DNA from 4 places in the Klebsiella variicola genome. Region 4 is predicted to be linked to each of the others. Evidence: predicted binding sites of a transcription regulator. Region 4 holds the regulator's gene; each other region holds the start of a gene.
The links. Region 4 encodes CRP, which controls carbon source genes, mostly activating them, when cyclic AMP is high. Its sites were predicted from a motif close to ATGTGANNNNNNTCACAT; they were not measured.
Positions count from the first base shown of each region.

Region 1 (5,785 bases), 180 kb from region 4:
GACGTCGCACTGTTCGGCAATCGCCTTCGGCGTCGTCGCGGTCTCAGCACCCGCGGCAATCACGTCGGCAATCGCTTCCGGGTTACGGTCGGACACCACCAGCGAATAACCTGCTTTCAGCAAATTTTTGCTCATCGGTTTACCCATAATGCCAAGACCGATAAAACCCACTTTGATTGTCATAATGTTCTCTCTCTTCATCCTGGTGATTATTTTTTAAACGCATCAGCAAGTTTCTGCGTTGCTGAGCGGAAGACGCCCAGATCGCTGCCGACGGCGACGAAAGTCGCGCCCCATTCCAGATAGCGGCGCGCATCGGCTTCAACCGGCGCCAGAATGCCACTTGGCTTACCGTGTTTCTTCGCGCTGGCGAAGATATGCTGGATGGCGCGCTGTACCTCAGGATGGGCGGCATTGCCCAGATGACCTAAGGCCGCGGCCAGGTCGCTCGGGCCGACGAACAGGCCGTCGACGCCGTCGGTCGCGGCAATCGCCTCGACGTTGTCCACCCCGGTCTGGCTCTCAATCTGCACCAGAATGGAAATGTTCTTGTTGGACTGGGCGAAGTAGTCCGCCACGGTGCCAAACATATTGCCGCGGTGGGAAACGGAAACCCCGCGGATCCCTTCCGGCGGATAACGGGTCGAAGACACCGCCTGCGCCGCCTGTTCAGCCGTCTCGACAAACGGCACCAGGAAGTTATAGAAGCCGATGTCCAGCATGCGCTTGATGATGATCGGCTCATTGGTCGGCACACGGACTACCTGCGCGCTGGAGCTGCCCTTCAGCGCCATCAGCTGTGGGATAAGCGTGGTCACGTCGTTCGGCGCGTGTTCCGCATCCAGCACCAGCCAGTCGAAACCGGCCAGACCCAGCACCTCAGTGCTGATCGGGTTAGCCAGCGCGCACCAGCAGCCAATCTGCACCTGATGAGCCGCCAGCGCGGCCTTAAATTTGTTCGGGAAAATTGCGTTATCCATGATGTTTACCTTGCGTTAATCGTTGCTTACTTCTGCAATTCCAGGCGTTTAATCTCGCGAACCATAAATATAATCAGCAGAATAAAATAGCGAGTTGGTATTCCTTGTTTCTCATCCCATCCAGGATCATGAAGATATTCATCAAACACAGAACACCTTTTATTATTTTTTTAATCGGGTTCTTTATTTGTTAAATAGACGATATCAACGCTCTCTTATTGCCTATCGGCTACCTCAAAAACATGACACAGTATAATCAGCCTGCCATCGCCAGACACCATGCATAATCACAATATAAATGTCTTATCTGACGCTTTAGTTAGGCAAATGCCACAAGTCATGGGCGCTAATCCACAGTTCTCATGATTGCCTGTCGGTGCGTGAGCGTTGTCGCCAAGAGGGGTGACACAGATCACATTTTAAAGCCATTACTCCTGACATTCTTTATTTCATTATTCTTTTCTACAGCACCAGAATGACCATTTCATTCTTTTTTTAGCACCTGTTTGGAGATGACTGGACAATGGCTGACATTGCAATTCGACAACAATCGCCAACCGCGTTTTATATTAAAGTTGACCCGACAGATAACGTGGCGATTATTGTTAACGATCGGGGATTGACCGCCGGAACACGTTTCCCGGACGGCCTGACGCTCGTCGAACACATCCCACAGGGTCATAAAGTAGCCCTGGTGGATATCCCTGCCCGCGGTGAAATCATCCGCTACGGAGAAGTAATTGGCTTCGCCGTGCGCGACATCCCACAGGGAAGCTGGATTGACGAATCGCTGGTGGAACTGCCCACCGCCCCGCCGTTGAACAGCCTGCCGCTGGCGACCAAAGTGCCTGAACCCCTACCGCCGCTGGAAGGCTATACCTTTGAAGGGTACCGCAATGCCGATGGCTGCGTGGGCACCAAGAACCTGCTGGGCATCACCACCAGCGTGCACTGTGTTGCGGGCGTGGTTGATTATGTGGTGAAAATCATTGAACGCGACCTGCTGCCGAAATACCCCAACGTCGACGGCGTGGTAGGCCTGAACCACCTCTACGGTTGCGGCGTGGCGATTAATGCACCGGCGGCGGTAGTGCCAATTCGCACTATCCACAATATCGCCCTCAACCCGAATTTCGGCGGTGAGGTGATGGTCATTGGCCTCGGCTGTGAAAAGCTGCAGCCGGAACGCCTGCTGCAGGGCACGGAAGACGTCAAAAGTATCCCGGTGGACAGCGCCAGCATCGTCAGCCTGCAGGATGAAAAGCATGTTGGTTTTAAATCGATGGTCGATGACATTCTGCAGGTCGCCGAGTGCCACCTGGCGAAACTGAACCAGCGCCAGCGGGAAACCTGTCCGGCTTCAGAGCTGGTGGTCGGCATGCAGTGCGGCGGCAGCGACGCCTTCTCCGGTGTGACCGCCAACCCGGCGGTGGGTTATGCATCCGACCTGCTGGTGCGCTGCGGCGCGACGGTGATGTTCTCGGAAGTGACCGAAGTCCGCGACGCCATCCATCTGTTAACCCCGCGGGCGATTAACGAAGAGGTGGGCAAACGCCTGCTGGAAGAGATGGCCTGGTACGATAACTATCTCGACATGGGCAAAACCGACCGCAGCGCCAACCCCTCCCCCGGCAACAAAAAAGGCGGCCTGGCTAACGTGGTGGAAAAAGCGCTGGGTTCTATTGCTAAATCAGGGAAAAGCGCCATCGTCGAGGTGCTCTCTCCAGGCCAGCGCCCGACCAAACGCGGCCTGATTTATGCCGCTACCCCCGCCAGCGATTTTGTCTGCGGCACCCAGCAGGTCGCCTCTGGCATTACCGTGCAGGTGTTCACCACCGGTCGCGGCACGCCGTATGGCCTGATGGCGGTACCCGTAATAAAAATGGCGACCCGTACCGAGCTGGCCAACCGCTGGTATGATTTAATGGACATTAACGCCGGGACCATCGCCACTGGCGAAGAGACGATTGAGGATGTCGGGCGGAAGCTGTTCGAATTTATTCTCGACGTCGCCAGCGGACGCAAGAAAACTTTCTCCGATCAATGGGGCCTGCACAACCAGCTGGCGGTGTTTAACCCGGCGCCGGTGACCTGATCGAGAGCGTGAGAATTTAACTACTTTTAGCCCGGATTTATCCGGGCTTGTTGGTTACGGATGCTGTGCGGCAAGGAAAGCGCGGATCTGCGCCTGCGTCGAGGTGCCTTCCATGGGGCCGCGTTGGCTAATCGCCAACGAGCCGCTGGCGTTTGCCCATCTCAGCGCCTCCTGCGGCGTGGCGCCATTGAGGAACAGGCTGACAAAGGTGGCGCCAAAGCAATCCCCGGCACCAGTCGGATCCACCACCGGCACGTTGAAGCCGGCGACATGGTGTGTCTCGTTGGCGCTAAAGTAGCTGGCGCCACGCGGCCCACGTTTAATCACCACATGCTTCACGCCGCGTTTCAATAGCTTATCAACCAGGATCTGCTCATTGCGCTCCGGATTGAGGCCAAAATAATCCAGCTCACCGTCGCTCGGCAGGAAAATATCGGTGTAATCGAGAATGTATTCAAACGCCTGCGACATCTCGGGAATGTTCAGCATCTCTTTGCGAATGTTTGGGTCGAACGACACCGTACCGTTGCGGCCTTTAATGTTTTCAATCGCTTTACGCATCGCATCGATAATACGGAACGAGAACAGCGACGATCCCATAATATGAAAATGCTGACACTGATTTAGCAGCGCCTCATCAATGTGGTCGGCAGTCAGCAAACCGCAGGCGCTGTTAGGCATATTAAAAATAAAATCGCGCTGCGCCTGGCTACGATAGCTGACGAAGGCGCTACCGGTGGTCGCTTTCTGCAGCATGGCGATACCGTTGACGTTAACGCCATCTTTCTCCAGACGCGCAATATTCATCTCGCCAAATGCGTCGTTGCCCACGCAGCTAAACAACACAGAGCCAAAACCCAGCTTTGCCACCTGATCGGCAAAGATTGCCGGCGCCCCGCTGGGATAGGGCCCCCAAAATTCACCGGGGCGGGAAAAACCCTGATTCTCTTCCTTGGCGAGAAACTCCACCAGCAGTTCGCCGATGGTGCAAATGGTTACGTTCATCACCGCTCCTGGTTTGTCTTATGCAAAGCCGTGTTGAGCCATGTCAGGCATTCATTGTTGGTATAGCTGTTGGTCAAACCCGCAGCGAGGAAGCAGGCATGGTACTCTGCCGCGACGACCTGCGGGGTCACCACGCTGCTGATCTGTTGCAATTCACCGACAGCATAACGTTTCTCACCGTAGACCGGTCTGGACGCAACAATCGCGATAACTCTTTCGCTCTGCGCCACAGCCTCATTCAGTAGATGTGCTGTGGCCTCGTTACGCACGCTCAGCGTACCGTCTTCGGCAATATGATCCACCGCAATCAGCGCATGTGATGGCCGGTAATGACCTAACGCTTTCAGCGCCAGATCGCCCTCCACAATCCGCCCCTGCCCGGACAGCACCCCACCAAGCAGAACGGTTTCCCCATTTAAAAACTCCTGCGCCAGCGCGACATGGCCCAGATCGTTTAACAGCAGGCAAAGTTCTTCTCTGTTGGCCAGAAAGGGGATCACTTTACGCAAAATGGAACCTTGGCCTAAAAATAGCGTTTCGCCATCTTCTATCTGCGCCGCCACCTGGCGAGCCATTTCCGTCTCCAGCGCTTTATCCCTGACGGCTGGTGCTTCCCGCATCACCGCAACCGGCGCGCCAGCCTGGGCGGTATAAATCGCCCCGCCGAAGGAGCGTTTTAAGTAGCCCTGCTGCTCGAGGTAGTTGAGATCGTTACGGATTGTCACTCCGGAAACAGCCAGCATTTCGGCCAGATCGTCGACTTTGATCTCGCCGTTCTTACGAACGATCTCTGCGATGTCCAAGCGCCTTTTCAGCAGGCTGGTTGACGGTTTTGCCACGGTTTATGCCTTATTATTTTCTCCTAGAATAACTTTCATTTTTAAATTTCCCTATCGTAATGTCAAACTGCGGCTGAACTTCCATCTTGCCATAAATAAATTAATTAATATTAATCATATAGTTACAAAGAAAGCACTTCCCTGCTAAAACTTTAAAAAAGAAACATTAAAAATATTATTAACTTTCATTTTAAAAATCAATTCATCATTGTGTGCGGTGGATCACACCTAAAAGTCGAGACGATCGTTACATTACTTTCAAATTGAAGGTTATTTAATGTAAATAACTTACAAATTGAAAAGAGGACTAAAATGTACATCATTTCCAGTAAAAACATGCTGTTAAAAGCTCAACGACAGGGTTATGCCGTGCCGGCTTTCAATATCCATAACCTCGAAACCATGCAGGTCGTCGTTGAAACGGCGGCTGAATTACGCTCTCCCTTGATCCTTGCCGGCACGCCCGGTACCTACAGCTATGCCGGCACCGGCAACGTGGTGGCGATCGCCCGCGATCTGGCGAAAAAGTGGGATCTCCCGCTCGCCCTGCACCTCGATCATCACGAGGATCTGGCTGATATCACGCGCAAAGTCCAGGCAGGGATCCGCTCGGTCATGATCGATGGCTCTCACTCACCGTTCGAGGAAAATGTGGCACTGGTAAAAAGCGTGGTGGAGTTGAGCCACCGCTATGATGCCAGCGTAGAAGCCGAGCTGGGCCGTCTGGGCGGAGTCGAAGACGATCTGGTGGTCGATGCTAAAGATGCGCTCTATACCAACCCCGAACAGGCCCGTGAATTTGTCGCTCGTACCGGTATTGATTCGCTGGCCGTCGCCATCGGTACCGCTCACGGTCTTTACACCGC
Region 1 is NZ_CP010523.2:594,176-599,960, reverse strand. It holds gene garR (2-hydroxy-3-oxopropionate reductase) at 1-183, opposite strand, end outside; gene garL (2-dehydro-3-deoxyglucarate aldolase) at 210-980, opposite strand; gene garD (galactarate dehydratase) at 1,504-3,075, shown strand; gene SP68_RS02850 (sugar kinase) at 3,130-4,080, opposite strand; gene SP68_RS02845 (DeoR/GlpR family DNA-binding transcription regulator) at 4,080-4,883, opposite strand; gene SP68_RS02840 (tagatose bisphosphate family class II aldolase) at 5,232-5,785, shown strand, end outside.
Region 1: garD (galactarate dehydratase) is a predicted target of CRP. The motif match lies at 1,381-1,398, and genes of this name have one in related genera.

Region 2 (5,785 bases), 790 kb from region 4:
AATTGTCACCCACGATCAGCAGGAAGCCTTAGTGATGGCGGACCGCATTGCGGTATTAAATCAGGGGCGTATTGAACAAACTGGCACCCCGGAACAAATATATCAACGTCCCGCGACGCCCTTCGTCGCTGATTTTATGGGCGCCGATAATAAAATAACCTCCGGTGAATTATCCGCTGCCGCAATATCCGGTTTATCCGCCGCTCAGCAGGAGGAAAAAGTTATTTATTTTCGCAGCGCCGATGCCGCGCTCGCTGAATTAACGCAGCCTGCGCCGCAGGAGGGACTTGCTCTGGAGGGCGTGGTGGAGCAAAGCGCGTTTCTGGGCAATCTGTATCGCCACAGCGTGCGCTGTCATGACCGCCTGCTACTGGCCGATGCCGCGCAGTGCTGGCCGACAAAAAGCCGCGTTCGGCTCCATGTGCCAACGCCGGCCCTGCATATTTTTCCTTTACCACTATCACAGTGATATCAGCGTGTTCATTCTGGGGACAATCCATGTTGACTAAGACGAAAGCAGCGATCGTAACGACCCTCTTCCTGAGCCTTGGCGCACAGGCCGACACCATTCTGAATGTCGCCACCGCGGGCGATCAGAATATGGTGGATTATGTAAAAACCTGGCTGGGGCCAAAATTTGAAGCCGCTCATCCCGGCGTCAAGGTGCGGGTGATCGGTACCGGCCCCGGCGACGCCGGGTCGAATAAAATTAGCGAGAAGCTAACGGCCCAGCAGGAGAGCGGCGCGCAGCAGTGGGATATCGACGTCGCGGTAGTGCACCAGAAGGCGGGCGGTGAGCAGGTGGAAAAGGGATTACTGCAAAAATACCGTCAGGATATTCAGACCGGCGGCATGGTGAGTTCGCCGAGCGCCACTCAGGCGCTGGGCGTTAACGTCGACGGATACGTCATGCCGATGTTCTTAAGCCAGACCGCTATCGCCTGGAACAGCGATCTGCTCAGTACCCCACCGGCGTCGTATGACGAGCTGGTGGCCTGGACGCAGAAACATCCGCAGGCTTTTGGCTATAACGGCATCAAGAACGGCATGTCCGGCGTCAGCTTTGTGGTGGGCTGGATCTACGCCTACGGGACCGACGCCCAGCGTCTCTCCGCCGGGCCCTATGATAAAAGCGTCGAAAAAGGCTGGCAGCAGGCCTATGAGAAGCTGAAGGCGTTCAATAAAAACGTAACTTTTACCCCGGGCAACGCCGGGACGCTCGATATGCTGAGCCGGGGGGAAATCGCCATGGGCCCGGTGTGGGTCGATATGTTCTATAGCTGGAAAGATCAGGGCAAGCTGCCGCCCTCGATCAAGCTTGCTTTACTGGCGCCGGGTATGCCGGGTCAGCCGATGTATTACGTCATCCCGGCGAAGGCGGCGAATCCGCAGCTGGCGCGCGACTTTATCGCGCTGGCCACCAGTCCGGAAGTGCAGGCGCAGGGGATCGTTAAGCAGTTTAACTGGTATCCGGGCATCGACGCCGGGCAGGTGAAGCCGAAGCTGGATACGGCGACCTGGCAAAAGCTGTTTGCCGAAATCTCGCCGGAAGCGCTGGCAAAGTATGGCAAAAGCTTCCCGATCGCTCCCTATTTTGACGACATCAAAGAGGGTTACGAAAGCCAGGTGGCCAACTAACGCCTTCTCCCGCCCGGGTTGTCGGCCCGGGCGCTTTCTTGTGCTGACGCCAGGTGCATTATGTCCAGTTCATTAAAATATCTGCTGCTGGTTGCTCCGGCGGCGCTGATGATCGCGATCCTGTTTTTGTATCCGCTGGGGTTTTCGCTGGTCTCGGCGTTTACCGCGCCGGGACAGCCGTTCACGCTCGATCACTTCCGCAAGGTCTATGCGCTTTACGCCAGTGATGTGCTCTTTTCGCTGATTATCGTACTGGTCTCAGTGGCGCTGTTAGCGCTGATCGCCATTACTCTGTCGGCAGTGATTGCGCTGTCACCGTGCCGACCCGTTGTTCGTCTGCTGGGTTTTTTGTATCGCTTACCGCTGTTTATTCCGTTTATTGTCGTCGCCCAGATGATGCGCACTTTTCTCGCCAAAAATGGCCTGATGAACAATGCGCTGGTGGCGGCCGACCTGGTCACACCGCTGGAGACGCTCTCCTGGCTGGGATGGAAAGGGATAGTGATCACCTTTGTCTGGAAGCAACTGGCCTTTGCCACGCTGCTGATCTGCGGGGCGATGGCGGCGCTGGAGTCGTCGCAGATCCTTGCTGCGCGTAACCTTGGCGCCTCCCGGCCGCGGATCCTGTTCGATATCATGCTGCCGCAGGTCCTGCCGACCATCGGCGTGGCGCTGGTGCTGTCGACGGTGACCATGATGTCGGTGCTGTCGGTACCGTTGATGATCGGCGTCGGAACGCCGACGATGCTGACGGTGGATATGGCGTTTCGCGTGAATTCCTATGGCGATTACGCGGTGGCGAATGCGCTGGGTGTGGTGTCGCTGGCGATCTGCGGCGCGCTGTCGTGGTTTTACCTGCGCCACAGCCTGCAGCAAAAAGGAGGGGAATCATGAAAGCGCTGACTCTCGCCTCATCCCCGTCATGGTGGATAAAAGGGCGCCGTAAAGTGCGCGCCAGCCTGGCGCTGCAGACCCTGCTGCTGCTGTTTATGCTGCTGGCGATGTTTGGCCCGTTGCTGAACCTGTTGATCTGGACCGTAGCGGAAAGCTGGTATTTTCCCCATTCGCTGCCCAGTCAGTGGGGGTTGAAGTACTGGTATCAGGTTTTCAATCCATACAGCGATGTGTCCGGTTCGCTGTTAACCAGCGTGTTGATCGCCCTGTTATCGGTGGGGGTCTGTTTGCTGATTTCCGTCCCCGCCGGCTATGCGCTTTCCCGGCGGAAAATGCCGCTGCGGGTGCTGTTTATGCTGCTGTTTCTCATCCCGCAGGCCTTTCCCAACCTGACGGTATACATGAATGTTGCCCGATTGTTTTATCAGTGGGGATTGAACGGCAGTATCGCGGGGGTGGTGCTGGTGCATAGCGTCCACGGCCTGATGTATTCGGTGTGGATCTGTGTGGCAGCCTTCTCATCCATCGACCCGCTGCTGGCGCGGGCGTCGCGTAACCTTGGCGCCGGACCGGTGTATACCTTCTGGCACATTGTGCTGCCGCAGGCGGCGCCGGGGATCGTTGCCGCCAGCATCTTCGTTTTTCTGGAGTCGCTGGATGAGTTTACCGGCACCTTCTTTGTCGGCGCGCCGGATATCACCACGCTGCCGCTACTGCTCTATAACGCCAGCATGTCGGGTAACTATCAGGTCTCGTCGATTACGGCGCTGATTTTGCTGGTGCCATCGCTGCTCTTTATGGTGGTGATCCATAAATTTATGCGCCCGGAGATGATGGCGAAACTGGGGAAGTAAGGACCGTAGAAAACGAAAAAGCTTCCCGGTGGGAAGCTTTTTAACCTCAGGTCATCATCATTGGCCATTCTGGCGGCGTCTGACTCATGACCTCAATCATCACATCTTTGATATTACCCCAGATTTTTGCGATATCGATCAGGGTGATGCCCAGCAAACCGGTGGCGAACCAGCAGGCGGCGGCAAGGCCGAGGCAGCTGCAGATCACTGCCAGACCGGCATAATCGCTTTTCCGTAACTGGATATTCAACGAGCTGGCGAGAAACATCAGTACCGCGCTCACCAGGGGCCAGCGCAACAAAACGACACTGGTAGTAATGGAAGCCATTAACCTATCCTCAAAGAAAGTCGGGGAGCCATGGATGACCTGGCGCGACTGACGATGGCATAGCGCTCTGGTCTCGACTGGCAAACTAGAGAGTGATGAAACGTCATTTCTGTTTCATCAACTTGTGTGAACTATATCACACTTGATGCTTTATTCGCCAGCCAAAAAATGAGCTTTCGCTGCGCTGAATAAGCTTTGATTTTGTGTGGATATAGGTAAGCAAAACCCGATTATCTTATTTTCATTCTCTTGCTAATGATTATTATTCTGCGGGTTTTATTACCAGTTCCTGTTTATTACACGGAGAAACCGAGTCAGATGCGCGTCTATTCTTAATCTGACGAGAATATCTTTCGAATACCTGATAAATAAGTATTATTCAACACCACCAGCTGAAAAGCTGACGCCCTGAAGGGCTGGCAGATATCTGCTGATGTCTATCGCAGTCGCGATTGCTAACGTGTTCGGGCTACCTTAATTAAGGCATATCGCATGGATGAAAGCGTAAATGGCTGACAGTGCGCCGCATAAGGCGCTCAGACTTGTCGGAATGGGGCTGGTTATTTTATTGCCGGTGATGTTGGCATTGTGGTTTGCCCAGCTGCGGGCCAAAGCCGAAACCATTGATCAATTGCACTCATTTTCGCAGCTGGCGCTGCAAAAAACAGAAATGGTCATCCGGGAAGCGGATCAGGCGCGGTTTAAAGCCAGCCAGTATCGTGGTGAGCTATGCTCAGCGGAGCACCAGCGTTATTTACTGCATATTGTTCGCGGTCTGCTGTATGTAGAAGATCTGATCTACGCCAACGGTCAGCGCTTTATCTGTTCAACGTCCGCTCATCCCGAGACCGGCTGGCGGATGCCCGCGGCGAATTACACCAAAAAGCCGGATGTGGCGATTTACTACTATCGGGATACGCCGTTTTACCCGGGCTTTGCCATGAATTATATGCAGAAGGGGCCCTATGTGGTGGTGGTCAACCCCTACTCGTTCAGCTCGGTGATTGCCAGCGACCGCGATTTAGCCTATGGCGTTTTCGATACTAAAACCAACCTCTTTTTCTCGCTGAGTAATAATGTTGAGCCCGCCGAACTCCAGGCGTTAATTCGCGAAGGCGATGCTTTTTTTAATCAGAATGGTCGGGTGTATACGATAGCCCGCTCCGCTATCCGGCCGATCGCGGTCATCATGTCCACCTCCCGGGCCAGCTACTACCACAACTTCTGTGACCAGGCGAGCCTGACGCTGCCGCTGGGGATCATTTGCAGTATTTTACTGGTGCTGGTGTGGACACGAACCCGCCGCCAGTATCACTCGCCGCGCAATATGCTACAGCGGGCTCTGAGCTGCCGCCAGCTGCGGCTGCACTACCAGCCGATTATCGATATTAAAAATAACCGCTGCGTCGGGGCGGAGGCGCTACTGCGATGGCCGGGGTTTGATGGCCCGGTGATGAACCCGGCGGAGTTTATCCCGCTGGCGGAAAATGAAGGCATGATTGCCCAGATCACGGACTACGTGGTGGATGAGCTGTTTTATGAAATGGGTGAGTTTCTTGCCAGCCATCCGCAGCTGTATGTGGCGATCAATCTCTCTGCGTCCGATTTCCACTCGGCGCGGCTGATTTCACAGATCAGTGAGAAAGCGCACAGCTATGCGGTCTGCATCGGACAGATCAAAATCGAAGTGACCGAGCGCGGGTTTATCGACGTGGCGAAAACGACGCCGGTGATCCAGGCGTTCCGCGAAGCAGGCTATGAGATTGCGATCGATGATTTCGGTACCGGCTACTCGAATCTGCATAATCTGCACGCGCTGAATGTCGATATCCTCAAAATCGATAAAACCTTCGTTGATACGCTGACCACCAACAACACCAGCCATCTGATCGCTGAGCACATCATTGAGATGGCGCGCGGGCTGCGTTTAAAAACTATCGCGGAAGGGGTGGAGACCCCGGAGCAGGTAAGCTGGCTCTACAAGCGCGGCGTGCAATTTTGTCAGGGCTGGCTGTTTGCGAAAGCCATGCCGGCGCGGGAGTTTATGCAGTGGTTAGCGAATGCTCCCACG
Region 2 is NZ_CP010523.2:5,144,232-5,150,016, reverse strand. It holds gene SP68_RS24055 (ABC transporter ATP-binding protein) at 1-469, shown strand, start outside; gene SP68_RS24050 (ABC transporter substrate-binding protein) at 499-1,638, shown strand; gene SP68_RS24045 (ABC transporter permease) at 1,699-2,532, shown strand; gene SP68_RS24040 (ABC transporter permease) at 2,529-3,386, shown strand; gene SP68_RS24035 (YjcB family protein) at 3,433-3,714, opposite strand; gene SP68_RS24030 (EAL domain-containing protein) at 4,223-5,785, shown strand, end outside.
Region 2: SP68_RS24035 (YjcB family protein) is a predicted target of CRP. The motif match lies at 3,839-3,856, and genes of this name have one in related genera.

Region 3 (5,785 bases), 640 kb from region 4:
TGGCTTCAGCACGCGGTACATCGAACGCAGCGCTTTTTCTTTATCGGTAACGTTACGCAGACCGAAAGAGATGGTGATGCAGTCAAAGGTGTTATCAGCAAACGGCAGGGCTTCCGCGTTGGCCTGAACATACTCAACGTTGCCCACGATGCCGATATTACGCAGCTTTTCGCGGCCCATTTTGAGCATGGAATCATTGATATCAGCAAGCATGACGCGGCCGGTTTCTCCTACCAGACGGGAGAACTTGGCCGTCAAATCGCCGGTCCCCCCTGCCAGATCCAGCACGGTCTGCCCGCGACGTACGCCGCTGCAGTCGATGGTGAAACGCTTCCACAAACGATGGATACCAAACGACATCAAGTCGTTCATCACATCATACTTTGCCGCGACAGAATGGAATACATGCGCCACCATGTCCTGTTTCTGCTCTTTAGCGACCGTCTGAAAGCCAAAGTGCGTCGTTTCTTGTGAATCCTCAACCATCTCTATGCCTGCTTGCTTTTCAAGAAAATGTTCACTGAGTGTATCAGATTCAGCGCATTTCCCATACGTTTCAACGTGGCGGAGCCGCCTCCCGATTATGTAACGCCTCGGCAGAGTCGGCTGAAAATGCGTCATTTTCCGGGAGGTTATCCTCGTCTTCAAGACGATATTCATCGTCCTGGGCAGTGGCTTGTTCGACTAAATCAGGATTTATCCCGCGCTTCACCTCCACCCCCAGGCCGCGAAAGGCTTCCGCCTGGGCCAGCAGGTTCCCGCGCCCGGAAGCGAGCTTTTTCATCGCCTGGCGATAGTTCTCTTGCGCCTTATCCAGACTCTGGCCGATGGCGGACATATCATCCACAAACAGGCGCATTTTGTCGTAAAGGCGCCCCGCCCGCTCGGCGATCTTCTGCGCGTTGCGGCTCTGATGCTCATAGCGCCACAGATTGGCGATAGTACGCAGGGCTACCAGCAGCGTCGTCGGGCTGACCAGCATGATATTATTTTGCAACGCCTCGCTGATGAGCTCGGGCTGACGGTCGATGGCCACCAGGAACGCCGGCTCGACGGGAATAAACATCAGCACGTAGTCGAGAGAGCGCAGCCCCGGCAGTTGTTGATAATCCTTGCGTCCCAGCAGGCGAATATGGTTTCGCACCGAGGCAAGATGTTCCTGCAGCGCGACTTCGCGGGTGTAGTCGTCTTCGGCGTTGAAATAGCGCTCATAGGCGACCAGGGTCATTTTGGCGTCTATCACCACGTCCTTGCCCTGCGGCAGGCGGACAATGACGTCCGGCTGCATCCGCGAGCGGTTATCGGTCTCGATACTGACCTGGGTCTGGTACTCATAGCCTTCGCGCAGGCCGGAAGCCTCCAGCACGCGGGTTAAGACCACTTCCCCCCAGTTGCCCTGGGTTTTGTTATCACCTTTCAGCGCTTTCGTCAGGTTCAGTGCCTCCTGCGCCATCTGCGCGTTCAGCTGCTGAAGATTGCGGATCTCATGCGCCAGGGTGTGCCTTTCCCGCGCCTCCTGGCCAAAGCTCTCCTGCACCTGGCGGCGGAACCCGTCGAGCTGTTCGCGCAGCGGGGTCAGCAGACCATGCAGACTCAGGCGGTTTTGCTCATCGACGCGCCGGTTGCTGTGTTCGAAAATACGGTTGGCGAGGTTTTCAAACTGCTCGCTCAGGCGCTGCTCGCTGTTAACCATCTGACGGATCTTATCTTCCGCATGCAGCTGGGTGGATTCGAGCCGGGTGGTGACCTCACGCAGATCGGCCTCCAGCGAGGTATTGATATCCCGCAGACTGCGCAGCTCATTGTTCAGCAGCTCGCACTCCTCACGCCAGTGGGCCTCCTGCACCAGCTGCTGACGGGCGGCGCTCAGCTCAATATCCAGCTCTCGCCGCTCCTCAATGAGATCGGCCCGGATTTGGTCGGCGCGCGCTTTGGTTGCCAGCCAGCCGACCATTAACCCGGCAGCCAGTGCGATAACCGCGCTGATAATGATTGAGAGATCCACGACGCCCCCTGCGATAACCTGATGGCACAAAATAGAATTGTGCTGTACAAACGTCCAGTTTAAAAGGGATTTCCTGCGAGGAGCAACGCAAAAAAGAAAGGCCGGAGGATCCGGCCTGACAGAGAAGGGGTTGAATTACAGCAGACGACGCGCCGCTTCCACGACGATTTTGACCGCGTGGCTTTCGGTTTGCTTCATGGTTTCGGCGTTAGGGATCTCTTGCTGGGTACGGTTCACAATAACCCCGGCGACCATCCCGGCACGCAGGCCCTGGCTGGCGCACATGGTCAGCAGCGTGGCGGATTCCATTTCATAGTTCATCACGCCCATTGCCTGCCACTCTTCCATTGAGCCCTTGAAGCGGCTCACCACGCGGCCGGAGAAGGTGTCGTAACGCTCCTGGCCTGGGTAGAAGGTATCCGAAGAGGCGGTCACGCCGATATGGGTGGTGGCACCAATAGATTTCGCCGCTTCCACCAGCGCGGTGGTGCAGGCGAAGTCTGCGACGGCCGGGAACTCCATCGGCGCGAAGTGCAGGCTGGCGCCGTCCAGGCGAACGGAAGCGGTCGTAACCAGCACATCGCCAACGTTAATGTGCGGTTGAATCGCGCCGGTGGTGCCGATACGCAGGAAGGTACGCACGCCCAGCTGCGCCAGCTCTTCCACGGCGATAGAAGTCGACGGGCCGCCGATGCCGGTAGAGCAGACGATCACCGGCTTGCCGTCCAGCTCCGCGCGCCAGGAGGTAAATTCGCGGTGGGATGCCAGCTTGACCGGCTTATCCATCAGCGCGGCGATCTTTTCCACACGCTCCGGATCGCCAGGGACGATAGCCAGCGTAGCCCCTTGTAAATCGTTCTTGGTGAGGCCGAGATGAAAAACATCAGACTTGGACATAAAAAACTCCTCTGTGGGTCGAATTATCAGCAGAAGCAAAACGGTACTGTACAGAAGCCCCTGGCAACATTTTGTGATGATAGTCACCAAGACCAATAATGATTGCAGTTGTTTTTCAGTAAATAGTGATACACATCACATTAACAAGTTATATTCATCGTCACAGAACAAAAGATAGCCGCTTTCAGGCACTGTGCTTTATTACCGCCCGAACTAAAGGTAAAGGGTCTATAGTTATTGATGCGCTAATAAATAAGGGTACGGAGAATACCATGACCACCACCAAGCAACCTGGATTCGCACCTGCAGCTTCACCACACGCCGCCACCGCCGTTCATACGCCGGAAGAGCATATTATCGCCGGAGAGACGTCTATTCCCTCTCAGGGTGAAAACATGCCGGCCTACCACGCCCGCCCGAAAAATGCCGACGGTCCGCTGCCGATCGTTATCGTGGTACAGGAAATTTTCGGCGTGCATGAACATATTCGCGATCTTTGTCGCCGCCTGGCGCAGGAAGGCTATCTGGCTATTGCGCCTGAATTGTACTTCCGTCAGGGCGATCCGAATGAGTACCACGATATCCCGACCCTGTTCAAAGAGCTGGTTACCAAGGTGCCGGACGCGCAGGTGCTGGCGGATCTCGACCATGTCGCCAGCTGGGCGGCGCGCCACGGCGGCGATGCCCATCGTCTGCTAATCACCGGCTTCTGCTGGGGCGGACGCATTACCTGGCTGTATGCCGCGCATAACCCGCAACTGAAGGCAGGCGTGGCCTGGTACGGCAAGCTGGTGGGAGAAAAATCGCTGAATTCACCGAAGCATCCGGTAGATATCGCGGTCGATCTCAACGCCCCGGTGCTTGGTCTGTACGGCGCTAAAGACGCCAGTATTCCACAGGACACCATCGAGACCATGCGTCAGGCGCTGCGGGCGGCCAACGCCACAGCGGAAATCGTGGTCTATCCCGAAGCCGATCATGCCTTTAACGCCGACTATCGCGCCAGCTATCATGAAGAGTCAGCCAAAGACGGCTGGCAGCGCATGCTCGCGTGGTTTGCCCAGTATGGCGGTAAAAAAGGGTAATCACCCGATGCAAAAAAAGGAGGCAAATGCCTCCTTATTATTTTTCGCCTGACTATCAGGCGGATTCGCGCAGATTCTGCGCCGCTTGCACCATATTCGCCAGCGCGGCGCGGGTTTCCGGCCAGCCGCGAGTTTTCAGGCCGCAGTCCGGGTTAACCCACAGCCGCTCCGCCGGGATACGCTGCGCGGCTTTTGCCAGCAGCGCTTCTATCCACTCCACGCTCGGCACGTTCGGCGAGTGAATATCATATACCCCCGGCCCGATCTCATTGGGATACTCGAACGCTTCGAACGACTCCAGCAGCTCCATATCGGACCGCGAGGTTTCAATGGTGATCACGTCGGCATCCAGCGCGGCAATGGAGTCCATGATGTCGTTGAACTCGCAATAGCACATGTGGGTGTGGATCTGCGTGTCGTCTTTGGCGACCGCAGCATTAAGGCGGAAGGCTTCCACACCCCACTGCAGATAGGAATCCCAGTCGCTGCGCTTCAGCGGTAACCCTTCGCGCAGCGCCGGCTCATCAATCTGGATGATGCCGATCCCCGCCGCTTCCAGATCCGCCACTTCATCACGCAGGGCCAGCGCAATCTGTTTCGCGATGGTTTCACGGCTGACATCTTCCCGCGGGAAGGACCAGCACAGAATGGTCACCGGTCCAGTGAGCATCCCTTTCACTGGCTTGTCGGTCAGCGACTGCGCGTACTTCGCCCAGTCGACGGTGATCGCCTGCGGACGGCTGACGTCGCCGATCACCACCGGCGGCTTCACGCAACGGGAACCATAGCTCTGCACCCAGCCGTTTTGCGTGAAGATAAAACCGTCCAGATGTTCACCGAAGTATTCCACCATGTCGTTCCGCTCGGCTTCTCCGTGCACCAGTACGTCTAAACCTAACCGCTCCTGCTCGACGATCGCCTGCTTAATATGTTCCGCAATCCCCGTCCGATAATGACTGGCGTCAAGGTTGCCCTTTTTGAAGTCCAGGCGCAGACCGCGGATCTCCGTCGTTTGCGGGAATGACCCGATGGTGGTGGTCGGCCATTTCGGCAGGTTAAAGCGCTGGCGCTGTGCCTGCGCGCGAACCTCATAGGGGCTGGCACGCTGGCTGTCCTGAGCGGTGATCGCCGCCAGCCGTTTTTCCACTTCCGCGTTGTGCACGCGGGTCGAATGGCGACGGGCCTGGATTGGCGCGCTCCACTCGGTAATCGCCGCCGTATCGCCGCTGTTCAGCGCATCGCGCAGCAGCGCCAGCTCGCCGCATTTCTGCAGCGCGAAGGCAAACCAGCTCTTCACTTCCGCATCAAGGCGCGTCTCCACGCTCAGATCGATCGGGCTATGCAGCAGAGAACAGGATGACGCGACCCAGAGGTCGCGTTTACCGACGAGGTCTTTAATTTGCGCATACTTTTCGGTGAGATCGGCGCGCCAGACGTTGCGCCCATTGATCAGACCCGCAGACAGCAGCCAGTCGGCCGGCAGGCGGTTGTGCAGCTCGGCAACATCATCTTTGCCGTGCACCAGATCGACGTGCAGCCCCTGGACCGGTAGCGCAGCAATGGTCGCGAGATTGTCACTAATGCCTTCAAAATAGGTGGTCAGCAGCAGTTTCACCTGGCCCTGCAGGGCGTCATAAGCCGGTTTAAAGGCCTCCAGCCACGCTGGCGGCAGCTCCAGCACCAGCGCCGGTTCATCAATCTGCACCCACTCGATGCCGCGCTTCGCCAGTTCGGCCAGCACCTGCTGGTAAACCGGCAGGATGTCATTCAGCAGGCTCAGACGGTCAAACGGTTCACC
Region 3 is NZ_CP010523.2:5,289,834-5,295,618, forward strand. It holds gene ubiE (bifunctional demethylmenaquinone methyltransferase/2-methoxy-6-polyprenyl-1,4-benzoquinol methylase UbiE) at 1-486, opposite strand, end outside; gene rmuC (DNA recombination protein RmuC) at 557-2,005, opposite strand; gene udp (uridine phosphorylase) at 2,141-2,902, opposite strand; gene SP68_RS24705 (dienelactone hydrolase family protein) at 3,175-3,987, shown strand; gene metE (5-methyltetrahydropteroyltriglutamate--homocysteine S-methyltransferase) at 4,043-5,785, opposite strand, start outside.
Region 3: udp (uridine phosphorylase) is a predicted target of CRP. The motif match lies at 3,026-3,043, and genes of this name have one in related genera.

Region 4 (5,785 bases):
AGCGCCTTGAGCTGCCGGACGGCGATTTTGTCGATCTGGCCTGGAGCGAAGACCCGCATCAGGCGCGCCATAAGCCGCGCCTCGTCGTCTTTCATGGTCTCGAAGGAAGCCTGCACAGCCCGTACGCCCATGGTCTGATCCACGCGGCGATGCAGCGCGACTGGCTGGGCGTGGTTATGCATTTCCGCGGCTGCAGCGGCGAACCTAACCGCAATAACCGCATCTATCACTCCGGCGAAACAGAAGATGGCACCTGGTTTCTGCACTGGCTACAGCGCGAGTTTGGTCCCGCGCCGACTGCGGCCGTCGGCTATTCACTAGGCGGCAATATGCTGGGCTGCCTGCTGGCAGAAGAAGGCGACCGCTGCCCGCTGGATGCGGCGGTGATCGTCTCCGCGCCTTTTATGCTGGAAGCCTGCAGCTATCATATGGATAAGGGCTTCTCGCGGGTTTATCAGCGCTATCTGCTCAATCTGTTAAAAGCCAATGCCTCACGCAAGCTGAAAGCGTATCCTGGCTCACTGCCTGTCGATTTACGCCAGCTTAAAGGGATGCGCCGCATCCGGGAATTTGACGATATGATCACCGCCAAAATCCATGGTTTCGCCGATGCGCTGGATTATTACCGGCAATGCAGCGCCATGCCGCGGCTCAGCGATATCACTAAGCCAACGCTCATCATTCACGCGAAAGACGATCCATTTATGGATCACCACTCCATACCGCCGCAGGAGCAACTGCCGGCGAACGTTGAGTATCAATTAACTGAGCAAGGCGGCCACGTTGGTTTCGTCGGCGGCACCCTGCGTAAGCCGGAGATGTGGCTGGAAAGACGCATCCCGGACTGGTTAAACCGTTGGCTGGAGGTCGCCGTATGATTATTCCCTGGCAGGATCTGGATCCCGAAACGCTGGATAACCTGATTGAAAGCTTTGTGTTACGTGAAGGCACCGATTATGGTGAACATGAACGTTCACTTGCCGATAAAGTCGCCGATGTAAAACAGCAGTTGAAACGCGGAGAGGCGGTCCTTGTGTGGTCGGAACTGCATGAGACGGTCAATATTATGCCGCGCGCGCTGTTTAACGGCTAAGGCGACGCCACTACATCGTTTAACCAGGGAGTTGTTATGTCTGCCAAACATCCGGTGATCGCCGTCACGGGCTCCAGCGGCGCGGGCACTACCACCACCAGCCTTGCCTTTCGCAAAATCTTCGCGCAGCTAAACCTGCACGCCGCGGAGGTGGAAGGCGATAGCTTTCATCGCTACACCCGCCCGGAAATGGACATGGCGATCCGCAAGGCGCGGGATCAGGGCAAACATATCAGCTACTTTGGCCCGGAGGCGAACGACTTTGGCCTGCTGGAGCAGACCTTTATCGACTATGGCCGCCACGGAAAAGGCCAGTCGCGGAAATACCTGCATACCTATGACGAAGCCGTACCGTGGAATCAGGTGCCAGGGACTTTCACCCCCTGGCAGCCGCTGCCGGAGCCGACAGACGTACTGTTCTATGAGGGGCTGCACGGCGGGGTTGTCACGCCGCATCATGATGTCGCCAGCCATGTCGACCTGCTGGTCGGCGTAGTGCCTATCGTTAACCTCGAGTGGATCCAAAAGCTTATTCGCGACACCAGCGAGCGCGGCCACTCCCGGGAGGCGGTGATGGACTCAGTCGTCCGCTCGATGGAAGACTACATCAACTTCATTACCCCGCAATTTTCCCGCACCCATATCAACTTTCAGCGCGTGCCGACGGTAGACACTTCCAACCCGTTTGCCGCGAAAACTATTCCCTCGCTGGACGAGAGCTTTGTGGTGATCCATTTCCGTAACCTGCAGAATATCGACTTCCCCTGGCTGCTGGCGATGCTGCAGGGGTCGTTTATCTCGCACATGAACACGCTGGTGGTGCCGGGCGGTAAAATGGGGCTGGCGATGGAGCTTATCATGACGCCGCTGGTCGAGCGCCTGATGGAAGGCCGCAAGATCGGCTAACAGAAAAAACCCCGGCCAGGCCGGGGTTGAGATGCTTCACAACGGCAGGCGAAGACTACGCCTCGATCACTTCATAGGAGTGGGTGATCTTCACCGCTTTTTCCAGCATCAGCGCCACCGAGCAGTATTTCTCTGCCGACAGATCCACCGCCCGGGAGACCGCGGCATCTTTCAGCGCCTTACCGGTGACGATAAAGTGCAGATTAATATGCGTAAACAGACGCGGCGCCTCTTCGCGGCGCTCCGACGTCAGCTTCACTTCGCAGTTGGTCACCTCATGGCGACCTTTTTGCAGAATAGAAACCACATCGATCGCACTGCAACCGCCCGCCGCCATCAGCACCATCTCCATCGGGCTGGGTGCCTTATCCCCGGAGTTGCCATCCATCAGAATCTGGTGTCCTGACGCGGACTCCCCGATAAAGGTTAACCCTTCAACCCATTTCACACGCGCTTGCATAAAATTTAACTCCAGTATCGCAATTTTCCTGTCAGATTACGCGCACATAACAATTCTCGCAACGGAAGGCGACCTGCGTCATGCTGAAGCGAGACACCAGGAGACATGCGGCGAAAGCTATGCTAAAACAGTCTGGATGCTACAGTATTACATTGATGTACTGCATGTATGCAGAGGAGTTCACATTACGGGCTGTCGAAAAATCATCAGCCAGCTTCCCAGGTATAGGGAAACAATACGATTGCATGCCCGGACGCCGTGTAGTGTCGGCGCCCGGAGATAGCTTATAACAGAGGATAACCGCGCATGGTGCTTGGCAAACCGCAAACAGACCCTACCCTTGAATGGTTCTTGTCTCATTGCCACATTCATAAGTACCCATCAAAGAGCACGCTGATCCACCAGGGTGAAAAAGCAGAAACGCTGTACTACATCGTTAAAGGCTCCGTGGCTGTACTCATCAAGGATGAAGAAGGTAAAGAGATGATCCTCTCCTACCTCAACCAGGGCGATTTCATCGGTGAATTAGGCCTGTTTGAAGAGGGTCAGGAGCGTAGCGCCTGGGTACGGGCGAAAACCGCATGTGAAGTGGCCGAAATCTCTTATAAGAAATTCCGTCAGCTGATCCAGGTTAACCCGGACATTCTGATGCGCCTCTCTTCGCAAATGGCTCGCCGTCTGCAGGTCACGTCTGAGAAAGTGGGCAACCTCGCCTTCCTCGACGTGACGGGCCGTATCGCCCAGACGCTGCTGAACCTGGCGAAGCAACCCGATGCCATGACCCACCCGGACGGTATGCAAATTAAAATTACCCGTCAGGAAATTGGTCAGATCGTCGGCTGCTCTCGTGAAACGGTTGGCCGTATTTTGAAAATGCTGGAAGATCAGAACCTGATTTCCGCACACGGTAAAACTATCGTCGTCTACGGCACCCGTTAAGTTGCTAAGCGGCGTATTGCTCCTGCAGTACGCCGTTCTTGTTTTTCCCTCATGTGGCGCAGGCTGATTTACCACCCGGAAGTCAACTATGCACTGCGGCAAACGCTGGTGCTGTGTCTGCCTGTGGCCATCGGTCTTCTGCTCGGCCATCTCCAGCAGGGGCTGTTGTTTTCCTTAGTGCCCGCCTGCTGCAACATTGCCGGTCTTGATACCCCACATAAGCGCTTTTTCAAACGTCTGATTATCGGCGGCTGTCTGTTTGCCGGATGCAGTCTGGTGGTGCAGTTGCTGCTCGCTCAGGCCATTCCCCTGCCGCTTATTCTCAGCGGCCTGGCGCTATTGCTCGGCGTCACCGCGGAGATCAGTTCGCTGCACGCGCGCCTGCTGCCCGCGTCGCTGATCGCCGCTATCTTTACCCTGAGCCTGGCGGGCAATATGCCCATCTGGGAACCACTGCTGATCTACGCTTTCGGTACGCTGTGGTACGGCGTGTTTAACTGGCTCTGGTTCTGGCTGTGGCGCGAACAGCCGCTGCGGGAGTCGCTCAGCCTGCTTTACCGGGAACTGGCTGACTATTGTGAAGCCAAATACAGTCTGTTGACCCAGCATACCGATCCGTCGACCGCCCTGCCGCCGCTGCTCACCCGCCAGCAGAAGGTAGTCGACCTGATTACCCAGTGCTATCAGCAGATGCATATGCTGGCCGCCAACCAACGCAACGACCACAAGCGTCTGCTGCGGGCGTTCCAGGTTGGGCTGGATCTACAGGAACATATTTCGGTTAGCCTGCATCAGCCAGAAGAGGTACAAAAGCTGGTGGAACGCAGCCATGCCGAAGCGGTGATCCGCTGGAATGCGCAAACCGTCGCTGCCCGCCTGCGCGTGCTGGCGGATGATATTCTCTATCATCGCTTTCCGCAGCGTTTTCAGATGGATAAACAGATTGAGGCTCTGGAAAAGATCGCCCGCCAGCATCCGGACAACCCGGTCGGTCAGTTCTGCGCCTGGCACTTTAGCCGTATCGCCCGGGTGCTGCATACCCAGCGCCCCCTGTATGCCCGGGATCTGATGGCCGACAAAGAGCGTCGTTTACCGCTGTTTCCCGCGCTAAAGAACTATCTGTCGCTGAAATCACCCGCACTGCGCAATGCCGCGCGCATCAGCGTCATGCTGAGCGTCGCCAGCCTGATGGGCAACGCCCTGCATTTGCCGAAGCCCTACTGGATCCTGATGACGGTGCTCTTCGTCACGCAAAACGGCTACGGCGCCACGCGGGTGCGAATTGTTCACCGGGCGGCGGGAACGCTCGCCGGCCTGGTCATCGCCGGGCTAACCTTGCACTTTCACGTTCCGGAGAGCTATACCCTGAGTGGCATGCTGCTGATTACCCTGCTCAGCTATCTGATCATCCGTAAACACTATGGCTGGGCGATGGTAGGCTTTACGGTGACGGCGGTGTATACCCTGCAACTGCTGACGCTCAACGGCGAACAGTTTATTGTCGCCCGGCTTATCGACACGCTTATCGGCTGCCTGATCGCCTTCGGCGGGATGGTCTGGCTGTGGCCGCAGTGGCAGAGCGGCCTGCTGAAAAAAAACGCCCACGATGCGCTGGAGGCCGACCAGCAGGCGATTCGCCTGATCCTCAGCGCCGATCCAAAAGCCCCCGCGCTGGCCTATCAACGCATGCGCGTCAACCAGGCGCATAACGCGCTCTACAACTCCCTGAATCAGGCGATGCAGGAGCCCGGTTTTAATACCCACTACCTGGAAGATATGAAGCTGTGGGTGACGCACAGTCAGTTTATCGTCGAACACATCAACGCTATGACCACCCTGGCCCGGGAGCATACGATGCTCACCCCGGATCTTGCCCAGCGCTATCTCGAATCTTGTGAGATTGCCTTGCAACGCTGCCAGCAGCGGCTGGACAGCGATGGTCCCGGCAGCGCAGGGGATGCCAATATTCTGGAGTCGCCGGAAACAGAGGTGCCGAACGGTCCGTTAAGTACCCTGGAGCAGCACCTGCAACGCATTCTGGGCCATCTGAACACCATGCATACCATATCGTCAGTAGCATGGCGTCAGCGGCCGCATCATGGCATCTGGCTGCGGAAAATCAGCCGTTAATCACCTTTGCCACTGCCTGGGCAAAACGCGCCATCCCCTCGGCAATATCCTGCTCGTCGATGATCAGCGAGGGAACAAAACGCATCACGTCCGGCCCGGCGTTGAGCACCATGACGCCGGCTTGCGCAGCGGCATAGAGGAAATCACGCGCGCGGCCCTTGTGCTGCGGCTTGAGTTCGGCGCCAATCAGCAGGCCCATCCCGCGAATATCACTGAACAGATCAAATTCAGCATCCAGCTGCTGCAGGTGTTTGACG
Region 4 is NZ_CP010523.2:410,506-416,290, reverse strand. It holds gene SP68_RS01860 (hydrolase) at 1-878, shown strand, start outside; gene SP68_RS01855 (YheU family protein) at 875-1,093, shown strand; gene SP68_RS01850 (phosphoribulokinase) at 1,130-1,999, shown strand; gene SP68_RS01845 (OsmC family protein) at 2,055-2,459, opposite strand; gene crp (cAMP-activated global transcriptional regulator CRP) at 2,766-3,398, shown strand; gene SP68_RS01835 (YccS/YhfK family putative transporter) at 3,450-5,528, shown strand; gene argD (bifunctional acetylornithine/succinyldiaminopimelate transaminase) at 5,518-5,785, opposite strand, start outside.